DNA from 4 places in the Pontibacter akesuensis genome. Region 4 is predicted to be linked to each of the others. Evidence: riboswitches for the same ligand, from Rfam matches in the RefSeq annotation. Region 4 holds a riboswitch; each other region holds the start of a gene.
The links. Region 4 has a riboswitch for S-adenosylmethionine ahead of A0W33_RS01285 (Na+/H+ antiporter NhaC family protein). Riboswitches for the same ligand answer to the same signal wherever they lie in the genome.

Region 1 (4,182 bases), 1.6 Mb from region 4:
TGAAGGTGACGCCGTTGAGTTCGCCAATGTTCTTCTTACAGACGATAACGGTAACATTACCGTTGGCGCTCCTTTCGTGGCTGGTATCAAGGTAACAGGCAAGATCTTAGGGAACGTTCGAGCTGACAAGGTTCACATCTTCAAGAAGAAGAGAAGAAAAGGGTATAGAAAGTCGAGAGGTCATCGTCAAGACTATACGAAAGTTCTTATCGAGAACATTGGTTAGGCAGTAAGAAGAAATTTTATCGTTGAATCCTTTCAGGGCTAGCCCTGAGTTAAATAGTTAAAAAAATGGCACACAAAAAAGGAGCTGGTAGTTCGAACAACGGCCGCGAGTCGCATTCTAAACGACTGGGCGTTAAGATTTACGGTGGCCAGGCGATCATCGCTGGTAACATCATTGTAAGACAAAGAGGTACTGCACACCACCCAAGTGTAAACGTAGGTATCGGTAAAGACCATACCTTGTTTGCTTTGACAGATGGTGTTGTTCAGTTCAGAAAAGGAAAGAAGAACCGTTCTTACGTTTCTGTAATTCCTGCCCCAACTGCTGAAGCTTAGTCTTTAGCGTAGTTTTACAAAAGAAGAGGGATGCCGAAAGGTATCCCTCTTCTTGTTTTATACTTGTTTGGTTGTGATAAGTAAAGCTTCCCTGGCGCGAGCGTCCGCTTGTGCTTTTAACTGCCATGGCTTTGCGCAACTTATACTTGCATAGCTGCTGCTTACTGCAACTTCAACCAAGCTATCCGTTCTAGCTACGGTTTATCCTCCAGCTCCCAGATACCTACTGTTTCACATTCGGCTTTGGAACGCTCACGGCCGCGAGGCCCCGTCCTCGGGCATCGCGCTGTGTGCCTGAAGCTGCTCCGGGGGTAGGGGCCCTCTATTCGCTCCGCTGCGGGCTGCCCTAGCGGGCACCGCAACATGCACAAGGCGCTCAACCCAAGGACTGGAATCGGTTCAGCTAGTAAAAGCAGTAGCTAAATAACAAAGGCTAAGTCCCCCTTTGAAGGGGGTAGGGGGATGTTCATACTTTTGCTGACGCTTTACCGGTCTTTCTCTGATCTACTTTTCCCAACCCCGTATTTGTCATCCTGAAAGGATCTTGGTGGAAGAGCGACTAAGCTAAAAACATAGCGCTTATACTTCAACAACAGCAGTCGCAGCCCCCCCTCCTTGCACAAGGAGGGGCTGGGGGTGGTTTGATTACAGTATAGCAGCACTCCCCCCCTGTTTTTAGGAGAGGGCTGGGGTGAGGTAAATTCCCCTCCTTAAACAAGGAGGGGTTAGGGGTGGTTGGGCCAATGGAGCCATGCCAGAACCAACTGTCCCCTCTGTTTCTTCACATTTACACGCAACTAATTTCCTTTTCCCACGGATATACCGTTACTTTGTAACATTCTTATCAAGAAAGACTGAGGGACAGGGCCCTGTGACGTCTTAGCAACCATGTTGAAAGCTTGGTGCTACCTCCCTCCTGGAGCAACTGCTGCCAGGGAAGATAAGACTGCTCCCGCCTAAAGCCGGGTGTTTTTCTTGATAAGCTGCGTAGATGATTTACGAGAAGAAAGACACCACACATGACCAATTCACATCCGATTCATAAGCTGCTGCAAGAGCGCGTTCTTGTGCTGGACGGCGCCATGGGCACCATGATTCAGCGTTACCAACTGCAGGAAGCTGACTTCCGCGGCGAACGCTTCAAAGATCACTCCGGCGACCTGAAAGGCAACAACGACTTGCTGTCCATCACCCGCCCGGACGTAATCAAAGCCATACATGCCGAGTACCTGGAGGCTGGTGCCGATATCATCGAGACCAACACCTTTAGCGGTACCAGCATCGCCATGGCCGATTATCACCTGGAGCACATCGTGTATGAGCTGAATTATGAATCAGCAAGACTGGCACGTGAAGCGGCAGATGAGATAGAGGCGAAAGTACCGCGCAAGCCGCGCTTTGTCGCCGGTGCTATCGGCCCCACGAACCGCACCGCTTCGCTCTCCCCGGACGTGAACAACCCCGGCTATCGCGCCATCACATTTGACCAGCTGGTAGAGGCGTACTATGAGCAGGTGCGTGGCTTAGTAGACGGTGGCTGTGACCTACTGTTGGTGGAAACGGTATTCGATACGCTGAACTGTAAAGCGGCGCTTTTTGCCATTGCGCAGTATGTGCAGGACGGCGGCAAAGAACTCCCGATCATGGTGTCAGGTACGATTACGGATGCCAGCGGCCGTACTTTGTCTGGGCAGACGGTGGAGGCTTTCTGGAATTCCATCTCGCATGCGCCCATCCTTAGCATCGGCTTTAACTGTGCTCTCGGTGCTCGCCAGCTGAAGACGCACATCCAGGAGCTTTCACGCATTTCCGATACCTACATCAGTGCTTACCCAAATGCCGGTTTACCGAATGCCTTTGGTGGCTATGATGAAACGGCGCAGCAAATGGGCGAAATTGTGGAAGAGTACCTCAAGGAAGGGCTGGTGAACATACTCGGTGGTTGTTGTGGCACCACACCAATGCACGTAAAGGTTATCTCTGACCTGGTGCAGAAGTATAAACCACACGTTCCTACACCAGTTGCTCCCCTTCCACGCTACAGCGGCCTGGAGCCCCTCACAATTTACCCGGAAAGCCTTTTCGTGAACGTAGGCGAACGCACCAACGTAACCGGCTCCAAAAAATTCGCCCGTCTGATTGTAGAGGAAAAATTTGAGGAAGCTTTGTCGGTGGCGCAGCAGCAGGTAGAAGGCGGCGCCCAGATCATAGACGTGAACATGGATGAGGGCATGCTCGATTCAGAGCAGGCCATGGCCAATTTCCTCAACCTGATCGCCTCTGAACCCGACATCTCTAAGCTGCCAATCATGATCGACTCCTCTAAATGGAGCGTGATTGAGGCTGGATTAAAGTGTGTGCAGGGCAAAAGCATCGTTAACTCCATCAGTTTAAAAGAAGGAGAAGAAGCCTTCAAAAAGCTCGCCCGCAAGGTGCGCCAGTACGGTGCAGCTGTTGTTGTGATGGCCTTCGATGAGCAGGGCCAGGCCGATACCTTCGACCGCAGAATCGAGATATGTGAAAAGTCTTACCGCATCTTGGTGGATGAAGTAGGTTTCCCGCCGCAGGACATCATCTTTGATCCGAACATACTTGCCATTGCCACAGGTATAGAAGAGCATAACAACTATGCCGTGGATTATATCGAGACGGTAAAGTGGATTAAAGCAAACCTGCCGCATGCGCTGGTAAGCGGTGGCGTAAGTAACCTGTCGTTCTCGTTCCGGGGCAATGACCTGGTGCGGGAGGCCATGCACACCGTTTTTTTATACTATGCCGTGCAGGCAGGTATGGACATGGGCATCGTGAATGCGGGTATGATGGGCGTGTACAGCGAAATTCAGCCGGAGCTGCGCGACCTGATCGAAGACGTGATCTTTAACCGCCACCCGGATGCTACAGAAAAGCTGGTGACCTATGCCGATACCGTAAAAGGCAAAGGCAAGACTGCGACCGGGGCAGACAATGCCTGGCGCGATGCCCCGGTGGAAGAGCGCCTGAAGCATGCGCTGGTGCGCGGTGTGGTGGAGTTTGTGGAGGAAGACACCGAAGAAGCCCGCCAGAAAGCCACCAAAACGCTGGACGTGATTGAAGGTCCGTTGATGGCTGGAATGTCGGTGGTGGGTGATTTGTTCGGTGCCGGCAAAATGTTTTTGCCGCAGGTAGTGAAGAGCGCCCGCGTGATGAAGAAATCGGTAGCTTACCTGCTGCCGTTTATGGAGAAGGAGAAGCTGGCATCCGATACGTCGAAGTCTACGGCCGGTACGATCCTGATGGCTACCGTAAAAGGCGATGTGCACGACATCGGCAAAAACATTGTGGGCGTGGTGCTGGCCTGTAACAACTATGAGGTGATCGATCTGGGCGTGATGGTGTCGCTGGATAAGATCTTGGCCGAAGCCGAAGCGCAGCAGGTGGATATCATCGGTCTGAGCGGTTTGATCACACCTTCGCTGGACGAGATGGTGTACGTGGCGCAGGAAATGGAGCGCCGTGGCATGAAAATTCCACTGATGATCGGTGGTGCCACTACCTCGCGTGTGCATACCGCTGTGAAAATAGCGCCGCAGTATAGCGGGCCGGTGGTGCACGTGCACGATGCCTCCCGCAGTGTAACCGTCG
Region 2 (4,182 bases), 1.5 Mb from region 4:
CCTGCTTTGTACGTGCCGCTGATCACTTTACCTGCATAACCGCGGTAATCGTGGTGTTCGGCAGTAAGCGGACGAATCACGTACTGCACCGGAAAGCGCGCATCTTCCAGGTTGAAGTCCTGCGAAACTGGCACCTGCTCCAGGTGCTCCAGCAGGCTCGGCCCCTGGTACCATGGCATCGAGAAGTCCGATCCCTCTACAATGTTGTCGCCTTTCAGCGCACTGACAGGTATGAAGGTGATGTCTTTGGCGTTCAGCTTACGGGCAAACTGCTGGTAATCGGCCACAATCTCGTTGTATACCTGCTCATCATAGCCCACCAGGTCCATCTTGTTGATACAGATCACCAGGTGCGGAATGCCCAGCAGGGAGGAAATGATCGAGTGGCGGCGCGTCTGCTCCTGCACGCCTTTGCGGGCATCCACGAGTATAATCGACAAGTTAGAGTTTGACGCACCCGTTACCATGTTGCGGGTATACTGGATGTGGCCCGGCGCATCGGCAATGATGAACTTGCGCTTCTCTGTGGAGAAGTACTTGTACGCCACATCAATCGTAATGCCCTGCTCGCGTTCGGCTTTCAAACCATCTGTGAGCAGCGACAGGTCAATCTGTCCGTCCTCGTTCACGCGGCCGGAGCTTTCAATGGCTTCCAACTGGTCGGCAAAAATCTGCTTCGTGTCGTAGAGCAGGCGACCGATCAGAGTGCTCTTGCCGTCGTCTACGCTGCCGGCGGTGATAAATCGTAGTATATCCATTAAAAGTATCCTCCTTTCTTACGGTCTTCCATCGCCGTCTCCGACAGCTTGTCGTCGATGCGGGTGGCGCCACGCTCACTAATTTTAGACTCCAGAATCTCGGCAATCACGCCGTCAATGTCATGGGCAATTGATTCTACCGCAGCCGTACAGGTCATGTCGCCCACCGTGCGGAATCGTACCTGCCGCTTCACAACGATATCGTCCGGCTCCTGGTAAATAAAATCAGACCAGGCCATCAGCTTGCCATCCCGCACCAGGCACTCGCGCTCGTGCGTGTAGTAAATGTTTGGCAGGGCTATTTCCTCTCGTTTGATGTAGTTCCACACGTCCAGTTCTGTCCAGTTGGAGATCGGGAACACGCGCACATTTTCACCTTTGTTGATGTGGCCGTTGTAGATGTTCCAAAGCTCGGGGCGCTGGCGCTTCGGGTCCCACTGGCCAAATTCATCACGCACCGAAAAGATGCGTTCCTTGGCACGGGCTTTCTCTTCGTCGCGTCGGGCACCACCGATGCAGGCATCAAATCCAAACTCCTCAATCGTTTCCAGTAAGGTATGCGTTTGCAGTCCGTTGCGGCTGGCATAACGTCCCTTCGGCTCCGAAAGGCTTTTGCGTTTGATCGTGTCTTCCACGTTGCGCACAATCAGCTTCTCGCCCAGTCGCTCAGCCAGTTCATCGCGGTAGCGGATGGCCTCCGGGAAGTTGTGGCCTGTATCGATGTGCACCAGCGGGAACGGGAACTTACCGGGTCGAAACGCTTTCTCGGCCAAACGCACCAGCGTGATAGAATCTTTGCCGCCCGAAAAGAGCAGGGCCGGCTTCTCAAACTGCCCCGCAACCTCGCGCATGATGTGAATTGCCTCCGCTTCCAGCTGGTCAAGGTAATCCAGGTATCTCTTAGTCATACTTCGTATCTAATTTTGAATTATGAATGCTTAATTTTGAATTGAGACCCTCGAAGAGTATCGCACAAACCACATTTATAATTCATAATTTATAATTCATAATTATATTATCGCGCGTGCAGGCCGCATTCCTTTTTGGAGTTATCCTCCCACCACCAGCGGCCGGCGCGGAAATCCTCGCCTTCAGCAATGGCACGGGTACAAGGGGCGCAGCCTATACTTACAAAGCCCTTGTCGTGCAGCGGGTTGTAAGGAATGTTAAGCGCTTTGATGGCCGCCCACACGTCATCCAGAGTATAGTGCAGCAGTGGGTTATACTTAATGAGTTGGTGCGCCTCGTCCCACTCCAGCAGCTGCAGGTCCTGCCGGGCTCCTGATTGGTCGGCGCGGATGCCGGTTACCCAAATCTGCACGCCTTCCAGGGCCCGGTTCAGCGGCTCCACTTTGCGGATGTAGCAGCACTGTTTGCGATCGTCGATGGAGTTGTAGAAGCTCATCGGCCCTTTCTCGTTCACGAGCTGCTCCACGGCCTCGTGCTTGGGGAAGTATACTTCTATCTTTTTGCCGTAGTGGTTGTTCGTTTTGTGCAGCAGGGTATAGGCCTCGTTAAAGAGGCGCCCCGTATCCAGCGTGAAAACGCGCACCGGCAAATCATTCTCGAAAATAAAGTGCGTGATGAGCTGGTCTTCCACGCCCAAACTGGAGGAAAAAGCAATACTGCCCTCAAACTCCTGTGCCAGGATGCGCAGTCCCTCTTCCGCCGGAAGTTCGGCGAGGGCGTTGCGCAGGCTATCGAGCTTCGCCAGCAATCCTTGTGATAAATCCATAGGATATCGTATAATCTCTTGAAAACTAAAACAGGTACTTGGGTTTTCGGTGCTGCACCACAACCATGCCAAATGGCGGCGGCTGCCTAAGCAGGGAAAAAGGCGCGATGGTTTTAGCTGCCTGTTATACCGAAAGTGTGTTTGGGAAGTGCCAGATTAACACGGACAACAGCAACAACAATTCAGTTTACCCTGTGCACTGGTAGATACAAAGGTTGCGTAAGCAGTGGGGGAGGTGCCATTGCTTGCTTTACTGCTTGCTGATGTGTTGTAATAGGTTTGCATTGCTTTTGTAATTTATATGCCCCGGCCTGACCGGGATAGGAATTGGCACCTTACCACTTTGGAGGTTGCCAGAGGGTCATAGAGCCTAGTCTCTCGCCTCTTCTTTATAAATTTTACAGACGTGACGTCCATTGGTTTACTACCGGCAAAAATACGGTTTTTTCCGGGATGTATAAATTTTATGAGGTAAATATTAGAGAATTAATGTTGACGTTAGGATACTGGGCAACATCAGGGTACGGATTTCATAAGTGTCCGACGGGGGTGTTTTAGAAGTGTCAAATGTCCTGCTGGCGCGAGTTTTTAACTCGCGGCCTACAAATGAGGTTCAGTTTGTAGCTCGATTGGCCTGAAAAGCCATACTTGCATAGCTGCAGCTGTACTTGTTGCATTCCCTGGCGCAAGCGTCCGCTTGTGCCTTTGACTACCTCCGCTTTTCGCAACTTGAACCAAGCTATTTTTTCTAGTTGCCGTTTACCCTCCGGTTCCCTGATACTTATGTTTCACCTCCTACCTTGGGGCGCTCAACCCAAGGACTGAAACAGTTCAACTAGCCGCTGCCTTTGCTCTCCTTCAATTACAGGAATTGTAGGGACAGGTCGCGACCTGTTCGGGGAATACCATCGGCTACAGAGCTTGTACCTGAGTAAAAGCAGTACCGCTACTCCCTCTCCTGTTTTTAGGAGAGGGCAGGGGTGAGGTAAATTTTTCTCCTCAAAGGGGTTAGGGGTGGGTTCCCTGTTTTAGCCGAAACCATAAAGCTTATACTTCAGCAACAGCAGCTACAGACTCTCCTCTAGGAAAAGGAGGAGTTAGTGACTGTTGGATCCTGCAGTCACACCTCACGCAGCCAAACCCGTTACATACTTCACAAGGGAGCGCTTGGCAATGGGCAGCAGGGCCTGCTCCAGCGGCATGGGCACTTTGGCTATTGCCACGAAAGCGGCTGGGTTCGGCAGCTCCTGCCGTTCCCGGAGCAGCTGCACTTTCAGTTGCTCATGGGTTTGGGCAAGGCCCCGGCGCACGGTCTGCAGGTGTTTTGTGTTGATGCCCCTATACTTCTCGTAGGTGTTTTCGAAAACAGTAATGTTATACACGTACACGTGCGTTTCCTTACCCGGGAATGCATCCAGGAAAAGATACCCTTCGTTGTGGTACATCGGCGTAATGCCAACCGGACTTATCTCCAGGTGGCGTTCCACGAAACTGTACAGCTCCTTTCCCTCTTCCAGCGTCTCGGTGAAAAGCGGCGTGGCGTACTGAATAATTTCTTCTATCTGCTGCATCGTCTCGTCGTCGTTCACAATCTTTTCATATACCAGTTCCAGCTTCTCAAAGTCAGCACGGCTGATGCGCTTCGGGAATGACTCATATACCAGTTGCTTGTGCGCCTTTACCTGCTGC
Region 3 (4,182 bases), 1.5 Mb from region 4:
TTGCCTCGGTTTCGAGGCAATGCACCAGGTGATTGAGTTCGTGCTCCTTTAGGTGCAGGTAGCGCTGGCTCTTTCCCTCCACGCACACCGACAGTTCCTGAAGGCGGCGTTCCTGTTCGTGCAACAGGTCTTTGGTGCCGGCGTTCACGTCTTTCTCCAAATTGCTGACGTGGTGCTTCTGTGCCTCAATGTATGATTTTGGCTTCAGCAGCAGTCCCCGCGACAGCGCTTCCAGTTTGTCTTTGCTCGTTTGCAGTACCTGGCGGGTCGTATTGTTAAAGCGCAGGCTGATTCGCTCCAGTTGGTCATCGGCCAGTTTCATGTGCTGGGCCGAAAACATGCGGATGCTGTCGAACAGACTCTCGCTGTATTCTTCTGCCGCGCGGTTTCTGTCAATCAGAAAACCGGCCACGGCCGTGGGTGTTTTAAGCCGGGTGTTTGCCACCAGGTCGGCTATGCTTTCATCGCGCTCGTGGCCAATGCCCGTTAGCACCGGCAGCGGCGCTTTACCGATTGCGGAAGCGATGAGGTAATCATCAAAGCAACTAAGGTCGGTTTGAGAACCACCGCCGCGTATCAGCACCACCACATCGAACAGGTGTTTATACTTGCTGATTTTGGCAAAGGCAGCGGCGACCGAGGCAGGGGCCTCGTTTCCCTGCACCGTAGCCGGAAAAAGTGTGGTGCTGAAAGTATAGCCGTAACTGTTGTGGTGCAGCTGGTGCACAAAGTCCTGATAACCGGCAGCGGTGGCCGAAGAAATCACGGCCAATCGTTGTGGCACCAGGGGCAGCTCCAATTCCTTGTTGGCCTCCATCAGTCCTTCCGCCTCCAGGCGCTTCAGCGTTTCCTGGCGCTGGCGGGCAAGGTCGCCGATGGTATAATTGGGATCGATGTTCGTGACATCGAGGCTTAGGCCATAAAGCTCGTGAAAGCGCACCGTTGCCTGCAGCAGCACCTTCAGCCCTGCTTTTAGCGGCTGCCCGGTTTTCTCTTCAAAGTGGCGGCCCAGCATCTGGAAACGCGAGCCCCAGATAGTGGCTCTAGCCTGCGCCAGCATCTGGCGGGCGTCGTCGCCTTTGTCCACCAGCGTCAGGTAGCAGTGCCCTTTGCGCCTATCTACGTTTACCTGAGCCACCTCAGCCACCACCCAATAACTATCGGGAAAAGCCAATTCCAGCTCTTCCCGTATCTGCTGGTGCAGGGCAAACAGGGAGAGCGGCGCAGGCTGCTCCTGGTAGGTAATGGAATGACTGATAAAGATATGGGACATCGCTCGCTCAATGGGTTTACTCCTGCACTACCAGCAGAACACTGGTTCCTCAGGCTCTAAGATAAGTCTTTCTTAACAAAAACACAGAGCGCTGGTAGGGTAAAATGATGGCCTGTAGCAAAGTATAGAGCGGATAAAACAAAAGGGCAAAGTGCTATAAGTATAAGGTTGCTTCATAAGTGCTTGCTTATGAAGCTGATATAAATTAAAATTTGAAAAAATTAATGTATTGTTTGGCTTTTTTGAAAAGGCTGCCGTATAATTGCAACATCAAGTCAATACGCCCTTACCGGTTATTGATTTATAAAGAAGCGTGGAGAGACAGGCTCTAAGAAGCGCTAGCAACCTAACTACCGTAGTTAAGGTGCTAATTCCTGAGCTCGGCAGGGTGCCGGGCGAATATAAATTGATACGATCATGAACAAGGGAATTCAGCCAACACCACACGAAGAATTATTTTTAGCACCGGCAGTTTCTGTGCTGCCTCAGCGTTTCCGTTTAGCTCCTGCTGACGGATTTGGCATGCGCACGCTCCTGTGCAGCATGTGTTACTGTTGTTGATTCCCCATGTATAAACTCCTCTTTGCAAAAGTAGGGTAGTGGCAGAATTAACTCTGCTGCTGTGGCCATGCTATACTTGCAGCGGATTCCTTGTCTTTCTATAATCTTGTTTTTCCTCTCTAAACCTTAAAACCAGTACTATCATGTCTGAAAAATTGCATTTCGAAACACTGCAGCTGCACGCCGGCCAGGAAATAGATCCCACCACACAGTCGCGTGCCGTTCCTATTTACCAGACCACGTCTTACGCTTTTAAGAATGCTGAGCACGGTGCCAATTTGTTTGCCCTAAAGGAATTCGGCAACATCTATACCCGCATCATGAACCCGACAAGCGAAGTGTTTGAGAAGCGCATCGCGGCACTGGAAGGCGGTGTGGCGGCCGTGGCGGTGGCTTCCGGCATGGCCGCACAGTTCATTGCCCTGAACAACATACTAGAGTCAGGCGACAACTTCGTGTCCACCAAATATCTGTATGGCGGCACCTACAACCAGTTTAAAGTATCGTTCAAGCGCCTTGGCATTGAGGTAAGGTTTGCGGAAAACGATGAGGTGGAAAGCTATGAGCAGCTGATTGATGAGAAAACGAAGGCCATTTATGTGGAAACGATCGGCAACCCACGCTTTAACATTCCGGATTTTGAGGCTATTGCGGCGCTGGCGCGCAAGCATGATTTGCCGCTGATAGTAGATAATACCTTTGGCGCCGGGGGCTACCTGTTCCGTCCGTTGGAGCATGGCGCTAACGTGGTGGTGGAGTCTGCCACTAAATGGATCGGCGGCCACGGCACAAGTATAGGCGGTGTGATTGTGGATGGCGGAAACTTTAACTGGGGCAACGGCAAATTCCCGCAGTTCTCAGAGCCAAGCGAAGGCTACCACGGCTTAAACTTTTGGGAAGTTTTTGGGACGGATGGTCCCTTCGGTAACATTGCCTTTGCTATTCGGGCTCGGGTGGAGGGGCTGCGCGACTATGGTCCGGCAATCAGTCCGTTCAATTCTTTCCTGCTGCTGCAGGGCCTCGAAACGCTGTCGCTGAGAGTGGATAGAACGGTGCAGAATGCGCTGGCGCTGGCCGAGTGGCTGGAGGGGCACGAGCTGGTGGAAAGTGTAAACTATCCGGGTCTGGAGAGCAGCCCGTACCATCATCTGGCTAAAAAATACCTGAAACGCGGCTTCGGAGGCGTACTATCCTTTAAACTAAAAGGAGACAGGGAGCAGGCGGAGGCCTTTGTGAACAGCCTGCAGCTGGTAAGTCACCTGGCTAACGTAGGCGATTCCAAAACACTTATCATCCACCCGGCCTCCACCACGCACCAGCAGCTTTCAGAGGAGGACCAGTTAGGAGCGGGCGTAGAGCCAACGCTGCTACGCATTTCCGCCGGCATCGAACACATCGAAGACATTAAAGCAGACATCGCGCAGGCCTTTGCCAAAGTACAGGCAGGGGAGCCAGCCGCAGTATAAAACCCTATGCCAACACAGCACATTTTTCACCACCAGCAAGCGTTTCAGCTGGAGTCCGGGAGTATTCTTCCGGGCCTCCAGCTGGCGTATACGACCTATGGCACCCTGAACCCGCAGCGCGACAATGTGGTGTGGGTATGCCATGCCCTTACCGGCAACGCCGATTGCACCGACTGGTGGTGCGGTCTCTTCGGAGAGGGAAAACTGTACGACCCGCGGGAGTGGTTTGTGGTATGTGCCAATACGTTGGGCGGCTGCTACGGCTCCACCGGCCCACTTTCCATCAACCCGATCACGCTGCAACCCTACTTCCACACGTTCCCTCAGCTCACCAACCGCGACATTGTGCGGGCATTCGATCTGCTGCGGCAGGACCTGGAACTAGGGCGCATCCATACACTGCTGGGCGGCTCACTGGGAGGACAACAGGCACTGGAGTGGGCGCTGCTGCAACCAAAGGTGGTGGAGCGGCTGGTGCAGGTGGCCAGCAATGCGCGCCACTCGCCGTGGGGCATTGCCTTCAACGAAACACAGCGCATGGCCATCCGGCAAGACCCAAGTTGGCAAACCGATACCCCGGATGCCGGAAAGGAAGGGCTGAAAACGGCACGTGCCGTGGCCATGCTTTCTTACCGGCACTACAACACCTACCATGCCTCGCAGGGGGAGCCGGGGCAAAGTATAACCGATAACTTCCGCGCCTCCAGTTACCAGGTGTACCAGGGGGAGAAGCTGGCGCAGCGATTCAATGCTTATACGTATTGGCTGCTTTCTAAAGCAATGGACTCGCACAACGTGGGCCGCGACAGGGGAGGTGTGGAGAAGGCGCTGGCGCAACTGAAAGCGCGAACGCTCGTGGTGGGGGTAGATTCCGATCTACTT
Region 4 (4,182 bases):
ATGAGGTAAATCCGCTTTGAATCACAAAAAGTAGAGCTGTGAAAGTAAGACCAAGAAGAACTCCAGAAACAGATAACAAAGTTTTAAAATAGTCCGAGTATTCTTTTAGAGCAGGTGGTTGTGATAATTCATTCCACATTAATCTTATAATTTTGTTTGTTGAAGCCTTATTTAAAGCACAAAAGGCACTACAAATACTTCTGATATAAGTTGTAGAGGATGATCTTGTCTTTCTCCGTCAGTACCTCGTTTACCTCCTCCTGAATAAAATGCAGCTTGAAGGCCCGGATGGCGGCAGGCATGTCACTGGTGTCGTAACCGATGATGCGCAGCGCTTCCCTTGGGTTGAAATATAATGGAATGGTGGAGACAGAATCCTGCGGCTGTATGATTTCCCCTGTTTCAGCTCCGGTGCTGTCCAGCAGGGCGATGGGTGCGGCAGGCAATAGGTATTTTTCTACCACGCCTTCATCGTACCACAGGCCATAGCCCTTAGCAGCCAGTTTCTTCCACGGGAAATTTCGGTTCGGATCGCTTTTACGGGTAGGGGCAATGTCAGCATGTCCGATGAAGTTTGCGGTCGGGATGCGGTGCGTCTCCTTTAAAAGCGCCAGCACCTGCAGCAGGCTGTTTACCTGCGCGTCAGAGAACGGTTCAGCACCGTTGTTGTCCAGCTCAATACCAATGGAGGAGGAGTTGATGTCGGTATCGTTGCCCCAGCGCCCATTGCCTGCATGCCAGGCGCGCAGGTTGTCGTTGAGCATGTGGTATACCTTGCCATCGCGCCCGATCACGTAGTGCGAACTTACCTGTGTTTGTGGTTTGGTGAACGTATCAAGTGTCTGCTCCGTGGAGTGCTGCGCCGTGTGGTGGATGATCACCAGGTTTGGCCGGCGCAGGCCTAAATTCGTGGTGCCTACCCAGTAATCGCCTTGTTGCAGCTGCTCTTCGCCCGGAATGGTGGCTGGTAGCGTGCGCAGCTGCTTAGCCAGCTCCTTCACCTGTTTCTTATGCGATCTGTTGGTGCTGGCGTAGGGGTTGTTGGAGCAGGAGGCAAGGCTGGCGCAGGCAAGCAGCAGCGAGCAGAAGGTAGTGGCGCTATACTTCATAAGGCAATTCAGATCTTTTGTTAGCAAGTATAAACTAGAGATAATTTTGCAAATGATGCAAGTATAAACGGCTAATTCATTCGATCTGATGACCTACTTGTTAGCTAAAAATAAAACAGACGTTTGTTATTCTCGGTCAGACAGCCTTACCTTTGCAGCCTCTTTATGCAAGATTTATAAAGAAGAGGGGAGAGAGCAGGCTCAATGAACCTCTAGCAACCACGGTTTCTGCCGAAAGGTGCTAACACCTGCCCATTGTTTGGGACCTATAAATATTCCACATGCACGCTTTGCTACATTATACCACCATTTCGATTCCGGCTTATACTTCTGCATCGACTGGCTGCTGTTGTTGCTGTTGTTAGCTCCTGATTTCATGGCAACTGTGCCATATATTTTCCTACGAAGCTAGGACTCCTATTCAATTAATTTTATACTTCATAAGCAACGGGTCAGGCGAAACGGCATTTCAACCTGTCTGTGCCTGACCCACGCGCATAATTTTATGAAACACATCCAAGAGTCAGGAGGGGTTGCCCTGCTGCCATTTTTCGTTTTTGTTTTTACCTTTTTAGGGGCAGGCATACTTTTAGAAGACTTCTATGCGCTGCCGTCGCCGGTGGCGGTGGTGCTGGGCATCATTGCTGCCTTTTTTATACTTCGCGGGCCTATTGAGGCGAAAGTAGATGCCCTCATCCGGGGCTGCGGCGATTCCAAGATCATTACCATGTGCCTTATTTACCTGCTGGCAGGGGCTTTTGCCACGGTTACCAAAGCGGTAGGCGGGGTGGATGCCACCGTGAACCTGGGGCTTAGCGTGCTGCCGGTACAATACCTGGGGCTGGGGGTTTTCCTGCTGGCGGCTTTCCTGTCCACGGCAACGGGCACGTCGGTAGGGGCTATTGTCGCGCTCGGGCCGATTGTGGTGGGGCTTGCAACTCAGAGTAACACGTCGCTGCCACTTTTGCTGGGCACCCTGCTGGGCGGGGCCATGTTTGGCGATAACCTTTCCTTTATCTCGGATACCACCATCGCCGCCACGCAAATACAGGAGTGCAGCATGCGCGACAAATTCCGGGTAAACATCCTCATCGCGGGTCCTGCTGCCCTCGTGACGCTGGTGCTGCTCCTGATTACAGGCTTCACCACACCTAACAGCCAGGGCATGTTACCCGAACTTCAGGATTATCAGTTGTGGCAGATCCTGCCGTACCTGCTCGTGATCATGCTGGCAATTTCGGGCGTGAATGTATTTGTGGTGCTGATGCTGGGCACCTTAGCATCCGGTGCCTTGGGTTTGATCAGCAGTCAGCTGGACCTCCTGCAATTCAGCCGCAGCGTGTACGAAGGCTTTACCGGCATGTTTGAAATATTCCTGCTGTCCATGCTGACGGGTGGCCTGGCACAGATGGTGAGTGAGGCCGGCGGCATCAATTTTCTGCTGCGCAAGATCAGCAAAGCCACCCGTGGCTTCCGCTCGGCTCAGGCGGGCATCGGCGCACTAGTAGCCGGCACGAACATGGCCATTGCGAACAACACCGTGTCGATTGTGGTAACCGGGGAGGTGGCCAAAGAGATTAGCACCACCTATAGCATCGACAAACGCAAGACCGCAGCTATCATCGATATCTTCGCCTGCGTGGTGCAGGGGCTGCTGCCGTACGGTGCGCAGATCCTGATCCTGTTGAGTTTTACAGAAGGGGAGCTGTCTTTCGTAGACTTATGGGGGCATGCCTGGTACCTGTACCTGCTGCTTTTCTTCGCCCTTGTCGCTATTTACACGCCATATGTAGATCGCTTTCTGGCGAAGGAGCCGGCCGATAAAGCTGCGGTGGCCGTGTAATGTAAAGTATAGTGCAAAAGCGGAATGAGTTTTAAAGTAAGACTGTCCCCTTAAGGGGACCACAGGGGTGTTCTTTGCAGTAGAAAATCTTATTGCTCCAGATCAGGAACGATCTCCCCAAGAGTTAACACCCCTATAGTCCCCTCAAGGGGACAGTTCAAAGGGATAGTCTGCTAAATAGGTAAAATTTATACTTGGTAGGCTGACTTTAAACAGTTCTATATCTTATTTGATATCAAATCAGACCCCTCGCTTTTAGCTCCAGGTATTTGTTGATGGTGTTCACCGTCAGTTGCTCAGGTGGGGTGAGGATGGCGTGAATGCCATGTTGCTGCAGTTGCTTCACGATCTGGCGCTTATCGTAATCGAATTTCTGGGCGATGGCCTTGGTGTATGCTTCCTCGGTGGTTCTGGCGCGCTGGTGCAGCAGGGCGTGTAGCTCCGTGTTCTCAAAAAAGATTACGACCAGCAGGTGGTGCTTGGCCAGGGCACGCAGGTAGGGCAGCTGACGCTCAGCCCCGCTCAGCGTCTCGAAATTGGTGAAAAGCAGCAGCAGGCTGCGCTGCTTTATTTTGCTACGCACCGTGGCGTACAGGCGTTCGTAATCCGTTTCCTGGAACTTTGTTTTCTGGTTGTAGAGCAGTTCCAGAATGCGCCGCAACTGGTCGGCTTTGCGTTGTGCCGGCAGCAGGTTGCTGATCTTGTTCGAGAAGGTGATGATGCCGGCCTTGTCCTGCTTTTTCAGGGCGATGTTGGAGATAACGAGCGCGGCGTTGATGGCATAATCAAGCAGGCTAAGCCCGGCAAACGGCATCTGCATCACCCGGCCTTTATCGATTAGGCAATACACCTGCTGCGACTTCTCGTCCTGGTAGCTGTTCACCATCAGCTCCGCTTTCCGAGCCGAGGCCTTCCAGTTGATCGTGCGCTGGTCATCACCGGCCACATAAGGCCGTATCTGCTCAAACTCGGAGCTGTGGCCAATGCGGCGCACTTTCTTCATGCCAAACTCCTGCAGCCTGTTCGAAATGGCCAGCAACTCGTACTGCCGCATCTGCATGAAAGACGGGTACACTGGCACCTCCTGGTCCTGGGCAAAGCGGTAACGGCGCTTGATGAGCTGCAGCGCGCTCATAGCGTACACGTTAATGGCGCCGAACTGGTAGCTGCCGCGCTTGGTGGGCCGCACCGTGTAGTGGATGATCTGCGTTCTTCCCTTGCCTACGGCCG

Region 1: another riboswitch for S-adenosylmethionine. It lies ahead of metH (methionine synthase); the one in region 4 lies ahead of A0W33_RS01285 (Na+/H+ antiporter NhaC family protein).
Region 2: another riboswitch for S-adenosylmethionine. It lies ahead of A0W33_RS15045 (phosphoadenylyl-sulfate reductase); the one in region 4 lies ahead of A0W33_RS01285 (Na+/H+ antiporter NhaC family protein).
Region 3: another riboswitch for S-adenosylmethionine. It lies ahead of A0W33_RS14805 (O-acetylhomoserine aminocarboxypropyltransferase/cysteine synthase family protein); the one in region 4 lies ahead of A0W33_RS01285 (Na+/H+ antiporter NhaC family protein).

The regions. Positions count from the first base shown of each region.
Region 1 covers NZ_CP014766.1:1,893,622-1,897,803, reverse strand. Annotated here, with positions in the region: gene rplU (50S ribosomal protein L21) at 1-226, shown strand, start outside; gene rpmA (50S ribosomal protein L27) at 292-561, shown strand; SAM riboswitch class I at 1,400-1,508, shown strand; gene metH (methionine synthase) at 1,581-4,182, shown strand, end outside.
Region 2 covers NZ_CP014766.1:3,563,792-3,567,973, forward strand. Annotated here, with positions in the region: gene A0W33_RS15035 (sulfate adenylyltransferase subunit 1) at 1-758, opposite strand, end outside; gene cysD (sulfate adenylyltransferase subunit CysD) at 758-1,666, opposite strand; gene A0W33_RS15045 (phosphoadenylyl-sulfate reductase) at 1,774-2,493, opposite strand; SAM riboswitch class I at 2,788-2,891, opposite strand; gene A0W33_RS15050 (hypothetical protein) at 3,621-4,182, opposite strand, start outside.
Region 3 covers NZ_CP014766.1:3,501,067-3,505,248, forward strand. Annotated here, with positions in the region: gene xseA (exodeoxyribonuclease VII large subunit) at 1-1,273, opposite strand, end outside; SAM riboswitch class I at 1,572-1,681, shown strand; gene A0W33_RS14805 (O-acetylhomoserine aminocarboxypropyltransferase/cysteine synthase family protein) at 1,978-3,300, shown strand; gene metX (homoserine O-acetyltransferase MetX) at 3,307-4,182, shown strand, end outside.
Region 4 covers NZ_CP014766.1:319,340-323,521, reverse strand. Annotated here, with positions in the region: gene A0W33_RS01295 (hypothetical protein) at 1-139, opposite strand, end outside; gene A0W33_RS01290 (N-acetylmuramoyl-L-alanine amidase) at 189-1,109, opposite strand; SAM riboswitch class I at 1,281-1,384, shown strand; gene A0W33_RS01285 (Na+/H+ antiporter NhaC family protein) at 1,615-2,952, shown strand; gene A0W33_RS01280 (DUF58 domain-containing protein) at 3,188-4,182, opposite strand, start outside.